DNA from 2 places in the Puia sp. genome. Region 1 is predicted to be linked to the other one. Evidence: riboswitches for the same ligand, from Rfam matches in the RefSeq annotation. Region 1 holds a riboswitch; the other holds the start of a gene.
The links. Region 1 has a riboswitch for thiamine pyrophosphate ahead of thiS (sulfur carrier protein ThiS). Riboswitches for the same ligand answer to the same signal wherever they lie in the genome.
Positions count from the first base shown of each region.

Region 1 (7,804 bases):
TGGTGCTCATCAAAAAGGCGCTGAAGACGGCCGGGATCCATCCCGACTGTGTGACGTTGCTGCCGCCGGAGCGCGAGGTGGTCCAGGAATTATTCACGGCTACGCGCTGGGTGGATGTGTTGATCCCCCGGGGTTCCGATGCGCTGATCCGTTATGTGCGAAGCAATAGTCTTGTGCCGGTGATCGAGACGGGGGCGGGGGTTTGTCATGTTTATGTCGAGAAAGAAGCCGACCTGGATAAGGCCGTGGCGATCGTCGTCAATGCGAAGGTTTCCAGGCCCTCCGTTTGCAATTCGATGGATACGCTGCTGGTGGACCGGGCGGTGGCCGGTAAGCTTCTGAGGCGGCTGCGTGCACCTTTGGAAAGCTATGGGGTGGAGGTGTTTGCGGATGCGGAGGCGGCCCGGGCGCTTAAAGGTTATCCGATGCTGAAGCGGGCCCGGGCGGAGGACTATGCAAGGGAGTTTCTGAGTCTCAAGTGCGCGGTGAAGGTGGTAAAGGATATCGATGAGGCGCTGGAGCATATCGCGACCTATTCGACGAAGCATTCCGAGGCTATCGTATCGCGCAATAAGATGCAATGCGAACGGTTTCTTGCGGAGGTTGACGCCGCAGCGGTATATGCGAATGCATCTACCCGGTTTACGGACGGGGAGGAGCTGGGGCTTGGGGCGGAGATCGGTATTTCGACGCAGAAGCTGCATGCCCGCGGGCCTTTTGCATTGGAGAAGCTGGTGACTGAGAAATGGGTTATCCGGGGGACGGGGCAGATCCGGGAATAGGCATTCGGCGAGGTTCCGCTGAGGTTCCGGCGAGTTCCGGCGAGGTTGCGGCGGGCTTTTTGCGGGCTTTCAGCGGGCGCCCGGCGAGGTTCCGGAGTGCTTCCGACGGGGGCTAAGAAATTTTATTAATTGTCAAAAAAACGATTAATTTAGGGTTCATAAAACGATTAACGCATATGAATGCCACCAGGACCCTGCTTTTCTCCGTTTTTATTTTCCTTTCTTTTTCTCTTTCCGCGCAAAACACCGTTGGGCTGACGATACGCGACACGTCAGGACCGGTGATCAGCCGCAACATTTACGGGCATTTTTCCGAAGACCTGGGCCGGTGTATCTATGACGGCTTCTGGACAGGGGATCATATCCGAATGGATGTGGTGGAAGCGCTGAAGAAAATAAAAATCCCGGTCCTGCGGTGGCCGGGGGGCTGTTATGCGGATCAATACCATTGGCGGGACGCCATCGGTCCGCGTGATCAGCGGAAACATACCGTGAACACGACCTGGGGGATGGTCTCCGAGGACAATAGTTTCGGCACGCATGAATTCCTGCAGCTGTGCGATCTGTTGGGCTGTCAGCCTTATATTGCCGGGAATGTGGGGACGGGGACTCCTGAGGAGATGGAGAACTGGCTGGAATATCTCAACTATAACGGCAAGAGCACGCTGGCGGACCTGCGCCGGCAGAATGGGCGGGAGCAGCCCTGGGGTGTTTCCTTCTGGGGTGTCGGGAATGAGAGCTGGGGTTGCGGCGGGAGCATGACCCCGGAATATTATGCGGGTGAATATAACCGGTACTCGGAGTTTTGCAAGAACTATCCGGGGACCCGGCTTAAGCTTATCGCCAGTGGGGCGAACAGTGATGACTATAACTGGACGGAAGCGTTGATGAAGCATATCGATCGCGGGCGCACCTGGGGTATCTCGATGCATTACTACACGTTGGTTGGTTCCTGGGCGCATAAGGGATCGGCTACTCAGTTTACGGAAGATGAATATTTCCGGGCCATGGTCTCGTGTCTGCGGATGGAAGATATCGTCAGCAAGCATTCCGCGATAATGGATCGCTATGATCCGCACAAACGGATGGCGCTTGTCGTTGATGAATGGGGTATCTGGACGGATGCCGAGCCGGGGACCAACGGAGCTTTTCTGTACCAGCAAAACAGCATGCGGGATGCGCTTATCGCTGCGACGACCCTGAATATCTTTAACAATCATGCCGACCGGGTGAAGATGGCGAACCTGGCGCAGACGGTGAATGTCCTGCAAGCGCTGATCCTGACGAACAAGGATAAGATGTTGCTGACGCCGACCTATCATGTTTTTGACCTTTATAAAGTTCATCAGGATGCGCGGTTGCTGCCGATCCAGTATTACACCCCCGACTATGTACATGGTATGGAGAAAATTCCGGCCGTCAATGCTTCGGCGTCGAAAGACAGTGCCGGGGCGATACATGTTTCGTTGGTGAACCTGGATCCGGCCAAGAAGATCAGCGTCCGGGTGAACCTGCCGGGTATCCCCTTCAAGACGGTGCAGGGCGAGGTGCTCACTTCTTCCCGGTTTACGGATATCAATACGTTTGAAGACCCCAACCGGGTGAAACCGGCGGTCTTCAACGGCGCGAAAAAAGATGGCGCCGATCTCGTCGTCGAACTGCCGGCTATGTCGGTGGTTGTGCTCGAACTGAAATAAGCCTTATGCGATATTGGACCTGGTTGCCGCTGCTATTGATCGTCGCCGGCGTACGTGCGCAGGTGGCGATGAAACCGCCGATGGGCTGGAACAGTTATAATTGTTTTGGCTCGGCGGTGCATGAGGATGAGGTTCGGGCCAACGCGGACTACATGTCGCAGCAGATGGGCCGGTTTGGCTGGCAGTATATTGTTGTGGATTTTTTGTGGTCCTATGACAATCCGCCGGGAAGCCGGATCGGGAATCCTTTTCAGTTGCGGCTGGGAGACGGAAGCTATGTTCCCTGGCTGGCCATGGATGAGTGGGGCCGGCTGCAACCTCATGTCAACAAATTCCCTTCTGCCTTCGGCGGTAAGGGATTCAAGCCTTTGGCGGACTATGTTCATTCGCTTGGGCTGAAGTTTGGGATCCACGTCATGCGGGGGATCCCGCGTCAGGCTGTGTGGGCACATAGTCGGGTGATGGGAACCAAGGGAATTAGGGCCGATGCCGTTGCGGATACCAGCTCCACCTGTCCGTGGATGAACCAGATGTACGGATTGGATATGCGGAAGCCGGGAGCGCAGGAATATCTCAATTCCTTGCTGGCCCTATATGCGCAGTGGGGTGTCGATCTGATCAAGGTGGATGATATCTCGCGGCCGTACAGTGCGGCGGAGATAGAGGGATACCGGAAGGCGATCGATGCGTGTGGCAGACCGATGGTCCTCAGTCTTTCGCCGGGGGAGACACCACTTGCCGACTCGGTGCATGTGAAGGCGTTTGGGAATATGTGGCGGATGGCGGATGATTTCTGGGATAGCTGGCCCGAACTGTTGAAGATGTTTGACTATGCGAGGAAGTGGGAGGGGAATGGTGGTCCGGGGCATTGGCCGGACTGCGACATGCTGCAGATCGGAAAGGTCTCCAAGCGGGGGCCGGTGGGACCGGAGCGATACAGCCGGTTCACCGAGGACGAACTGATCACGCACCTGAGTTTTTGGTGTATCTACCGTTCGCCGCTGATGATCGGGGGTAACCTGCCGGATAACCGGGAGCTGGAGCGAAGACTTTTCAGCAATGCCGAGGTGCTTGCGGTGAATCAGGACGGCGTCAATCCGCGGCAGGTGGCTAAAGGCGATGGGAAGATGGTTTGGGTTTCGGATGCCGGCGGCGGTGCGGTGTATGCGGGGGTGTTCAATATCGGGGACAGTGCGCGGGAACTGTCCGTGGAGCTCGCTTCGCTGGGAATACGGCGAGCGGCCGTAGTGCGGGACCTGTGGAGGCAGCAGGATGGAGGCGTTTTCAAGAAACGGTATTCCAGAATGATACCCGCACATGGATGTGTGCTTTTAAAAATAATTCCGCGTTGAAATAATTTCCCCCTACCTTTGGCTTGTACTTTAGGGGTGCTCGTTAAATCGGGCTGAGATGATACCCTCAAAACCTGATCCGGGTAATACCGGCGAAGGGAAAAGGCGGACTTTCTCTTTCTGCGCAATGCAGCACCTCCTATCTTTTATTTTTTGTTATGCCGGAGGTGTCGATCAATCAAAAAAATTTCCAGTTGCGGGAGGACGGCTGTTTGGCCGATGTGCTGCCGCTTTTGCAAATCGGCGAGGCGGATGGGATAGCCATTGCCGTTAATGAGGCGGTAGTCCCGCGTGCCGGTTGGGCCGGTTACCTGTTGCAGGAAGGGGACCGGGTTTTTGTGATCAGGGCGACACAAGGCGGATAAAAATCTATTTTTATGAATAATGAAGTAAGCCGGGAGTCTTTTCCCGCGTCGAAGAAGATCTACATTCCCGGAAAGATCCATGCCTTGCGGGTGGCTATGCGGGAGATCCAAACGGGGGATGGGCCGGTGACCGTTTATGACACCAGTGGTGCGTATACGGACCCGGCCGTGGATATCGATGTACAGGCAGGATTGCCGAGGGTCCGGACGGAATGGGTGAAGGCAAGAAAGGGAGGCGGGAATGTGACGCAGATGCACTATGCGCGGAAGGGGATCGTTACTCCGGAGATGGAGTATATCGCGATCCGCGAGAACCTGGGCCTGTCCGGTGCGGGTATTACGCCGGAGTTTGTCCGGGATGAGGTAGCCCGGGGACGGGCGGTGATCCCTGCCAATATCAACCATCCGGAGGCCGAGCCGATGATCATCGGGCGGAACTTTCTTGTAAAGATCAATGCCAATATCGGTAATTCCGTGGTGAGTTCGGGTATCGGAGAAGAGGTGGAGAAGGCTGTATGGGCCTGCCGATGGGGCGCGGACACGATCATGGACCTCTCGACCGGCAAGAACATCCATGAGACGAGAGAATGGATCCTGCGAAACTCTCCTGTTCCGGTGGGAACCGTGCCGATCTACCAAGCGTTGGAGAAGGTGGGTGGCAAGGCGGAAGAGCTGACCTGGGAAATATACAGGGATACGCTGATCGAGCAGGCGGAGCAGGGAGTGGACTATTTTACGATCCATGCGGGAGTTCTTTTGCGTTATATCCCGCTTACCGCCAGGCGGATGACGGGTATTGTGTCGCGTGGGGGGTCGATCATGGCCAAATGGTGTCTGGCGCATCACAGGGAAAGCTTTCTTTACACGCATTTTGGCGAGATATGCGAGATCATGAAGGCGTATGACGTATCCTTTTCGCTTGGGGATGGGCTGCGGCCGGGCTCGATCGCGGATGCCAACGATGCGGCGCAATTTGCCGAGCTGGAGACGCTGGGCGAGTTGACGAAGATAGCCTGGGAGCAGGATTGTCAGGTGATCATCGAGGGTCCAGGACATATCCCGATGCACCTGATCAAGGAGAATATGGACCGGCAGCTGGCTGTTTGTCAGGAGGCGCCTTTTTATACTCTGGGGCCATTGACCACGGATATTGCGCCGGGCTATGATCATATTACCTCGGCGATCGGCGCTGCCATGATCGGGTGGTATGGGACTGCGATGCTTTGTTATGTAACACCCAAGGAACATCTGGGGCTCCCTAACAAGAAGGACGTGAAGGACGGGGTCATTGCCTATAAGATCGCCGCGCATGCCGCGGACCTGGCGAAGGGGCATCCCGGCGCGCGTTACCGGGATGATGCGCTTAGTAAGGCCCGGTTCGAGTTTCGCTGGCAGGACCAGTTCAATCTTTCGCTTGATCCCGATACGGCGCGGAGCTTTCATGATGAGACCCTGCCGGCGGAAGGTGCGAAGATTGCCAATTTTTGTTCGATGTGCGGACCGCAATTCTGCAGCATGAAGATCACGCAGGAGATCCGGGCCATGAATCCAGTATATGAATAATTTTCTTATCGCGGTACTGACCTTGCCGGGGAGTTTTGACGGTGAGGCCGACTGTCTCGAGGAACTGCTCGCGGCGGGAGTGGAGCATTTGCATCTACGCAAGCCTGAAATGGGTAAGCCTGAGCTTGAGCGGCTGGTGGCGCGGCTGGCGCCCCGATGGAAGTCGCGGCTGGTGTTGCATTATGAGCCGGAACTGGCGGTGCGTTTTGGTATCCCGCAGATCCACGGACCGGTGAGGATGGCTGTGGGGACAAACTTGCGGGTTTCCACGTCGGTGCATGGCTGGGAGGAATTTGCGGCGTTGCCGGATGGGTTGGCCTATGCGTTTATCAGCCCCCTGTTTGATAGCATTTCGAAGAAGGGGTATCTGGCGAATGCGGAGTTGTTATCCGTGCCGGATGCAAAGCTGCCCTGCCGGCCGGTGGGGCTGGGTGGGGTTAGCGCCGAAACTATCGGGGAGATGGTGCGGTATGGGTGGACCGGCGCGGCGGTGTTGGGATGGATCTGGGAGGAACCGGCCAGGGCGGTGGAGCGTTTTGAACAATTAAAAAAAGCAGTGGATGGAGCAACCCAGGGTATTGGTGGTGGCGGGTTATGACCCGAGCGGCGGGGCCGGGGTACTGGCGGATGTCAAGACCCTGGAGGCGCATGGCGTTTATGGGTGGGCGGTATGTACGGCGATGACCTGGCAGAATGAGCGGGTTATCCGGCGGGTGGATTGGACGCCTGAGAAGGACCTGTTCGAGCAGATGGATCTTTGTTTTGCCTCGGCGGATTTTGACTGGGTGAAAATAGGGGTCACACCTTCGCCGGGTGCGGCGGCAAATATCATCCGGCATCTGAAGCAACATAACCCGGCTGTGCGGGTGGTGTTGGATCCCGTGATCCGGGCAAGCAGCGGGTCGATGTTTTGGGAAGGGGGTGTGGCGGGATGGGAGGAACTGGCGGCGCAATGTTTCATGCTGACGCCGAACTGGGAAGAGATCGGGTGGCTTTATCCGGATGAGGACGTGATGGAGCGATGCCGGGTGCTGACGGCCTGGGTTGGCTGTCATTTGTTTTTGAAGGGCGGGCATCATCCGGAGCATCCGGGAAGGGACTATCTGTGGAGTGGGGGAAGGGTGGAGGTGCTGGAACCGGCCGGTGACGAGCCCGTCTATCCCAAGCATGGATCGGGTTGTGTGCTGGCCTCTGCGCTGGCGGCTAACCTGGCGCTTGGTCATGGACTGTCTGTGGCGGCAATACAGGCAAAGGACTATGTCAAACAATTTTTAAGCAGTGATAAAACCTTGTTAGGATGGCATCGATCCTTTGGAGGCCGCCGGGCCGGCTTTATTTTTTGACAATGGATGAGGCGCCGGTGGATCCTATTCAGCAGGTGGAGGCGGCCTGCGACGCGGGTATCCGATGGATCCAACTGCGGATGAAACTGGCGCCGGATGAGGAGGTATTGGAGGTGGCTCGGGCGGCAAAGAAGATCTGCATGGAGAGGGATTGTGTGTTGATCATCAACGACCGGGTGGCTGTTGCCGCGGAATCGGGCGCCGACGGGGTGCATCTGGGGAAGCAGGATATGAGCACAGCCGAGGCGAGGCGACTGCTGGGCGAGGGCCGGATCATCGGCGGGACGGCCAACACGATCGAGGATATCCGGGAACACTGGCGACAGGGGGCCGACTATATCGGGTTGGGCCCCTGTCGGTATACGACGACCAAGAAGAATCTTAGCCCCATCCTGGGACTTGCCGGGTATCAGCGGATCCTGGGTCAGATGAGAAGGGAGCAGATCCCGTTGCCGGTCGTCGCCATTGGCGGAATTGGAATGGAGGATGTCGCTCCCTTGCTGGATGCGGGTCTTCATGGGATCGCTTTTTCGGGGATGCTTGTGCGTGCGGAGGACCGGCCCGGGCTGGTGAGGCTGCTGGATGAAACCATTAAAAATTATTAGTCATGCTGACTATTGCGGATAAGACCTTTCATTCCCGGTTATTTACGGGGACCGGTAAATTTGGTTCGCTTGCCACGATGGAGGAGGCGGTGGTGGC
Region 1 covers NZ_DASYCH010000047.1:78,574-86,377, reverse strand. Annotated here, with positions in the region: gene VGM48_RS09905 (glutamate-5-semialdehyde dehydrogenase) at 1-782, shown strand, start outside; gene VGM48_RS09900 (alpha-N-arabinofuranosidase) at 959-2,479, shown strand; gene VGM48_RS09895 (glycoside hydrolase family 27 protein) at 2,485-3,831, shown strand; TPP riboswitch at 3,854-3,949, shown strand; gene thiS (sulfur carrier protein ThiS) at 3,990-4,196, shown strand; gene thiC (phosphomethylpyrimidine synthase ThiC) at 4,209-5,759, shown strand; gene VGM48_RS09880 (thiamine phosphate synthase) at 5,752-6,357, shown strand; gene VGM48_RS09875 (bifunctional hydroxymethylpyrimidine kinase/phosphomethylpyrimidine kinase) at 6,320-7,102, shown strand; gene VGM48_RS09870 (thiamine phosphate synthase) at 7,057-7,707, shown strand; gene VGM48_RS09865 (thiazole synthase) at 7,710-7,804, shown strand, end outside.

Region 2 (7,804 bases), on a different contig from region 1:
AAATCCTTTTTAAATAAATTATAGCGGGTGTGGATGGTGTCGCGGGTGGTGCCGGCGATATCGCTGACGATGGTGCGTTCCTGGCCGACGAGGGCATTGAGCAGGGAGGACTTGCCGACATTGGGCTGGCCGATGATGGCAAATTTCGGCAGGTTGTCGTCTTCGGCTTCCCCGCGGTCGTCGGGCATGAGGGCGGCGATGGCATCGAGGATTTCACCCGTTCCGCTGCCGGTCATGGAAGACAGGAAATAGATCTCTTCGAATCCCAGGCTATAGAATTCCGCGGCTTCGAGGAGGCGGTCACTGTTATCGACCTTATTGACGGCCAGAAATACGGGTTTTGTCGTGCGGCGCAGGACATCGGCCATGGATTCGTCGAGATCGGTGATGCCGGTGGCGGCATCGACCATGAAGATAAGGGCGTTGGCTTCGTCCAGGGCGATGAGCACTTGCTTCTTTATCTCGCGTTCGAATATATCGTCGCTTTCCGGGACAAAACCGCCGGTGTCGATGAGGTTGAAGCTCTTGCCGATCCATTCTGCAACGCCATACTGACGGTCGCGGGTTACGCCGCTGACGTCATCGACGATAGCCTTTCGCTGTTCGAGAAGGCGGTTGAAGAAGGTACTTTTTCCGACATTTGGCCGGCCCACAATGGCCACTGTAAATCCACTCATGATCTGAATCTATTAATTGTATCCGTATTCTTTTAAGAAGTTTTCCGTGTCGCGCCACTTGGGCCGTACTTTTACAAACAGCTCGAGAAAGACCTTCCGGCCGATAAACGCTTCGATGTCCTTCCGGGCATCCGACCCCAGCTGCCGGATCATTTTACCGCCTTCGCCGAGGATAATGCCTTTCTGCGATTCCCGCTGGACGATAATATCCGCCCTGATCTTGGTGAGGGTGGATTTCTCCGCAAATTCCTGGACCAGCACGGTGGTTTGATAGGGTATCTCGTCCCCATATAATAAGAAGACCTTTTCCCGGATCAGCTCGCCAACAAAGAATTTTGTGGGCAGATCGGTGAGATCGTCTCCTTCGAAGAAGGGTTCGCCTTCCGGGAGGAAGCCGAGGACGGTATTTAAGAGCATATCGAGGTTGGTCTTTTTTAAAGCGGAGATGGCAATGATCTGGCGGCAATAAGGTTTGCCGGTGAAGAACGCGTTTGCCTCGGCGAGGGTTGCGGCGGGGATGCCGTCGATCTTGTTGAGGACGACGACGGCGGGGGCCTTTAGCCGGAGGGCGGAGAAAAGGGTGTCGTTCTCTTCCCAGTTGTCGCGGATATCGAGGAGCAGGAGGGCCAGGTCGGCGTCCTCGAGGGAACTGCGGACGGCATGCATCATCTTTTCGTGGAGTTTGTATTTCGGTTCAATGATGCCGGGGGTGTCGGAGAGGATGATCTGGTAGTCCTTTTCGGTAAGGATGCCTTTGATGCGGTGACGGGTCGTCTGCACTTTGGGGGAGACAATTGCCAGCTTTTCGCCCATGAGAGCGTTGAGAAGGGTGCTTTTGCCGGCGTTGGGTTTGCCAAATATGGAGACGAATCCGGATTTCATTTTAGTGGTGCAAAGATATAGTTTTTGGATGGCTGATTTGGATGGCTGAGCTGTACCGGCACCTGCGGTGCCTGGCGGGGCCGATGATTGCCCCCTTCAGGGGCTGCAACACAAAGCGGGACCTCGGCAGCAACTAGCTAAAAAAAGCAGGGACCTACCGCCGAGGTCCCTGCTTTGTGTTGCGAAGGGTGGGATCGAACCACCGACCTTCGGGTTATGAGCCCGACGAGCTACCGCTGCTCTACTTCGCGATGTGGACGGCAAAGGTAGGGGGATTTGCCTTCTCAGCCAAATAAAAGTGGATTATGAGCTTTTTTTGACGACGCTGGCTCCGCTGGAACGGACATCCCTTACAATCGCATCGCCTTTATAAAAGACGGTACTCGCACCGGATAGATCGGCGTTCAACTCATTGCTGACGGTGATGCGGATATCGGAGGCGCCGGAGGCATGGATATTACAGTTCCGGATCGTCAGATCATACCCTTTTACATCGCTGGCGCCCGAGGAACGAATATCCGCCAGCCCGGAAACGGCCCCGGTGACATGGGCATCCGAGGCGCCGCTTTGCTCCAACCGAAAATCCTTTACGTTGATGGCCCCTTTGAAATCGCTGGCGCCGTTGAGGTCGACAGAGAAGTTATCGCCGGTAATGACCCCGTCGACAAAGACATCACTGGCGCCGGATGCGCTTAGCCTATCGAGGGTGGTGAAGCTGACGTAGGCTTTTATCTTTATGTTCCCGCGGGACCATTTATGGGTGTCGAGCGTAATCTTCAGAATACCATCTACCACATCCGTATGGATATATTCCCGCCATTTCGGGTCACTCGCACTGACGACCACCGCTTCTTCCTCCCCCTGGCTCAGGTAAAGATTGATCGCGTTGGAGACCTCGATGCCATGAAAGCCTTTTGCGGGCCGGACCTCGGCGTTCGGATCCTTTATTATGGTCTTTTGCGCATGAGCCGACAACATCAAAAAACTCCCTGCCAACAATAAGAAAAGCGATCTGCACATGGGTGGTTACTTTGAGCGAATATAAGTCATTTTAGTCCCTGCGGGAAACGCTGCCCGATCCGCTGGCGGAGGACTCCACCACGGCTCCCTGGCCTTTGTAATGGACGTCGCTGCCACCGCTGGCCCTTGCCCTTAGCTGCTTATTCACAGTAAGATAGGCGTCACTGCCGCCACTGGCTTCCACCTGGCAGTTATCCGCGGCCAGATCATAACCATGATAGTCACTGCCGCCGCTGGTATGAACATAAAGGGTGCCGGCCGTGCCGCTGACATAGGCATCGGCGCCGCCGGACTGGGTGATCGCAAGGTCGCCGACCGTGAACTTGCCGCGGAGGTCGCTGCCGCCGGAAAGCTGCACTTTCAGGTTATCGGCATGGATGCCATCCTGGATATAGACGTCGCTGCCGCCATGGGCCGACAGCTGATCGAGTTGCTTGCAGGATACGTAGGCTCTGAGCCGCCGGTGAGTGCGCAGCAGCCAGTGCAGGTTTTGGTTATCAATATAGATGCGCAGCGTGCCACCGGATACTTCGGTGGTGATGCGGTCGCGGTCCTCGGTATCGGCGGCGCTTACCGCCACGGCTTCTTCGTTACCCTGGTTCAGATAGAGATCGATGCCCGAGGAGATCTCGATGGCGTGAAAGCCCTGAACATTGCGTTTTTGGGCATTTTTATCGTTGATGACTTTCCCGTCCTGGGCGACCGAGAAAAGGGCGGCGAGGGTGAAAAGGCTGAGTAGTATAGTATTTTTCATATTGGTGGGACGGCCAGGGGGTCGCGAAAGTTACAAATGCCGCCGAAAAACACCTATCTTTGTGGCCTGTTCCTCGGGGTGCTGTCTGCCTACCGGCAGACGGCTGAGAAAATACCCGCAGAACCTGATCAGGGTAATGCCTGCGCAGGGAAGGTGATCTCCTCTTTTTATATTCCTCTCCTTTCGCGGCATTGCGCCTGGTGAACATACAAACCAGACGAATTATGAAGAAGATCTTGGCTCTTTTTAGCCTGTCAGCTGTTGTCGTGACCGCGTATTCCCAGACACCGGCGCCCACCAAAGTAAAGGACTCTTTAAAGCTGTTTTTGCAGCCGGTGGAAGTCCGCGCGCTTCGCGCCGGGGAAAAGGCGCCCTTTACAAAAACCGATATCGGCAAAAGAGAGATAGAAATGACCAACGTGGGTCAGGACCTGCCCTTTTTGCTGAACCAGACCCCCTCGGTGGTGATCAATTCCGACGCCGGAAACGGGGTCGGCTATACCGGGATCTATATCCGGGGCACGGACGATTCCCGGATCAATATGACGCTGAACGGCATCCCCTATAACGATGCGGAAGAGCAGGCCATTTTCTTTGTCGACCTGCCAGACTTCGCTTCCTCGGCCAACAGCATCCAGATACAGCGCGGAGTGGGCACCTCGTCCAACGGCGCGGGTGCCTTTGGGGCAACGATCAATTTTTCAACGAATGAGTTTAATGAAAAACCCTATGCCGAACTGAATAACAGCTTTGGCAGCTACAATACCTGGAAGAACACCCTTAAGGCGGGCTCGGGGCTTATCGACGGACATTTTACGGTGGACATGCGGCTCTCCCGGATCTCCAGCAACGGCTATATCGACCGGGCGGCCAGCGACCTGCGATCGTTATATTTCTCCGCCGCCTGGTATGACAAAAACTCGTCGATCCGGTTCAACATCCTGCAAGGCAGGGAAAAGACCTACCAGGCCTGGAACGGGATCCCGCAGGCCAAATGGGACGGTAATCTGCCGGCCCTGCAACAACACTACGAGAACAATATCGGGTCGCTGTATTTTACGCCGCAGGACTCGGTGAATCTTTTCCGCGGCAGCAACCGGACCTATAATTATTTCACCTACCGGGACCAGACGGATAACTATTGGCAGAACCACTATCAGCTGTTCTTTAATCATCAATTCAGCGACAAACTGTCGTTCAACAGCGCCGTTTTCCTTACCCGCGGATATGGCTATTACCAGGAGTATCATGACCAGGGCGATTTTTCCAATGCCAGCTATGCTGCTTATGGATTATCACCCGTCGTCATGGGCAGCGATACCCTGCAAAGCACCAGCCTTGTCCGCCAACGCTGGCTGGACAACTATTTCTATGGCAGCGTAGGCTCTCTGCAATACAAGAGCAATAACACGCAGCTGATGCTGGGCGGCGGCTGGGACCGGTATGACGGCAAGCACTACGGCAACGTCGTATGGGCCGCCGATGGCGGGTTCCCGGAGAACTACCGGTATTACAATGAGCCGGCGATAAAGATCGACTACAATGTATATGCCAAGTGGCAACAGCAGTTGGGCCCGCGATGGACAAGTTTTCTCGATCTGCAATGGCGTCATCTCGACTATGAACTGGACGGGTTTGACGACAACCCCTCGATCCTTGTGCATCCCCGCTATAATTTTATCAATCCGAAGGCCGGCATTACCTATACACATTATAACTGGCAGGCCTACTTCTCCTATGCGATGTCCGGTCATGAACCCAACCGGGATGATTTCGAGGCCGGGGTTAACGACCAACCCAGGGCGGAGCGGCTGCATGACTTCGAGCTCGGGATCCAACAGAAGGGGTTAAAGTATTCCTGGGGAGTGACGGGGTATTATATGCTCTATCATGATCAATTGGTGCTGACAGGCAAGATCAATGATGTCGGCGACTATACCCGCAGCAATATCGCGCGGAGTTACCGGCTGGGAGTCGAGCTGCAAGGCAGTGCAAAACCGGTAGACTGGTTTTCTTTCGACGGCAATCTTGCCTTTAGCCGCAACAGGGCCCTCGACTATGTCGAATACAACGATGACTATGACAACGGCGGCCAGGTGAGTCATTCTTACAAATCGACTGCTATCGCCTTCTCCCCTTCCATAGTGGGAGCGGCCACGCTCAATTTTATGCCGGTGAAGAACCTGACGATGAGTCTTCCGGCCAAATATGTCAGTCAGGAATATCTCGACAATGCCCAGCAGGCGAACCGGAAACTGCCCGGTTACTATGTGCAGAATTTCAGAGCCGTCTATTCGCTGCCGAATAAGATCGGCAAGCAGACCGACTTTATCTTTCAACTGAACAATGTCTTTGACAAACGGTATACCCCTAACGGCTATACCTACAGTTATGTATATGGCGGCCAGCTGGTCACCGAGAACTTCGTCTTCCCAATGGCGGGGACGAATTTTATGTTTGCGATAAACATTAAGTTGTAAATTCAGGGATGCTAAGATCCTTGCTTTTCGCGACGGGCATCCTGAGCGTCGGGATGACGTTGAATGCCCAGACCCCGGCCAAACGGCCCATCCGGCCGGCCGATATGTACCGGCTTCCCACGGTGAGTGACCCTCAGCTTTCGCCCGACGGCAAATGGGTTTCGTATAGCCGGTCTTCCATTGATTCCGTGAAGGATAGCCGCAATGCGGATATCTGGATGGTCAGTTGGGACGGCAGTCAGGATATCCAGCTGACCAGCAGCCAGGATGGTGAATCGAGGGCGCGGTGGAGTCCCGATGGCAAGTGGTTGTCGTTCCTGTCGGCGCGGGCGACGGCCAGTCCCGAAGTGAAGGGGGCGCAGGTTTGGCTGATGGATCGCCGCGGTGGCGAGGGCAAACGGCTGACGGAGCTGAAAGGCGGGGTCAGCGACTACGCCTGGAGTCCCGATTCGAAGAAGCTGTTGCTGACGCTGACCGATCCGGATCCCGAGGACAGCAGCAAGATCAAAACGACGAAGCCATACGTTATCGACCGGTACCAGTATAAACAGGATGTGGAAGGCTACCGGTATAAGAAGACCCATTCCCATCTCTACCTTTTTGATATCGCGACGAAGAAGATCGACACGCTGACCCGGGGCAACCTTGATGAGGGTTCGGCGGTGTGGAGCCCGGATGGGTCGGCTATCGCATTTGTCAGTAACCGGACCGCCGATCCCGACAAGAACGAGAACAGCGATATCTATATCATCGAGGCCCGCGCCGGCGCCACGATGCGGCAGCTGACCGACTGGAAAGGCAGTGATAACGGTCCGCGGTGGAGCCCGGATGGAAAATGGATCAGCTATACCCGATCGGTTTCCGAAGAGGATTACCATATGTATGATGAACCGGTGCTTTGTGTGGTGGCGGCTGCGGGCGGTGCACCACGGCTTCTCAGCCAGGCGCTGGACCGGCCGGTCATGAGTCCACGTTGGGCAAAGGATGGTGCGGCGATTGCCGCGCTTGTGGCTGACGATCGCGAGCAGTATGTGGCGACCTTTTCGGTAGCTGATGGGAAGATGACCAAGATCTGCGGCGGGCAGCGGGCGTTTAATTTTTTGGAGGCGGCCGCTGACGGCAGCTGGCTAACGATGATGAGTGACCCGCATACGCCGGGGGAAGTGTATGCGCTGGAAGCCGGGTCGCCCCGGCGGCTTACGCGGCAAACGGAAGCTTTTCTTGCGCCGCTGGCGCTGGCAACGGTAGAAGGATTTCAGTCGAAGAGTGCGGACGGGACGATGGTGTCGGGGATTTTGTACCGGCCTGCAGGGGTCGCCACGGGTACGAAGTTGCCGCTGGTTCTGTTTATCCATGGCGGGCCGGTGGGGCAGGATGCGTTTGATTTCGATCTATCGCGACAGATGCTGGCCGGTGGAGGTTTTGCGGTCGCCGCGGTGAATTACCGCGGCAGCAATGGTCGCGGGCTGGCCTACAGCAAGGCGATCTCCGCGGACTGGGGGAACAAGGAAGTGATCGATCTGCATGGCGCGGTGGACTATCTGGTGAAGCAGGGGATCGCCGATGCGGATCATCTTGGAGTGGCGGGCTGGAGCTATGGAGGGATATTGACGGATTATCTGATCGCGTCGGACACCCGGTTCAAAGCGGCGAGCAGCGGGGCCGGGACGGGCTTTACGCTGTCACTATATGGGGTGGACCAGTATATCAACCAGTATAATAATGAGATCGGGGCGCCGTGGAAGGCGATCGACCGCTATCTGAAGATCTCCTATCCCCTGCTGAAGGCGGACAGGATCAAGACTCCGACATTGTTTATGAGCGGCGAAAAAGATTTCAACGTACCGACGGCGGGCAGCGAACAAATGTACCAGGCCTTGCGAACACTGGGAGTACCGACAGAGCTGATCGTTTATCCCGGACAGTTTCATGGGATCACGACGCCGTCCTATCAGCGGGACCGGTTCGATAGGTGGTTGGCCTGGTTTAAA
Region 2 covers NZ_DASYCH010000133.1:2,132-9,935, forward strand. Annotated here, with positions in the region: gene der (ribosome biogenesis GTPase Der) at 1-677, opposite strand, end outside; gene era (GTPase Era) at 690-1,559, opposite strand; tRNA gene VGM48_RS24150 (tRNA-Met) at 1,739-1,810, opposite strand; gene VGM48_RS24155 (head GIN domain-containing protein) at 1,863-2,579, opposite strand; gene VGM48_RS24160 (head GIN domain-containing protein) at 2,611-3,333, opposite strand; TPP riboswitch at 3,398-3,501, shown strand; gene VGM48_RS24165 (TonB-dependent receptor) at 3,558-5,813, shown strand; gene VGM48_RS24170 (S9 family peptidase) at 5,822-7,804, shown strand, end outside.
Region 2: it holds a riboswitch for thiamine pyrophosphate, as region 1 does, so the genes downstream of both, VGM48_RS24165 (TonB-dependent receptor) here and thiS (sulfur carrier protein ThiS) in region 1, are expected to answer to the same signal.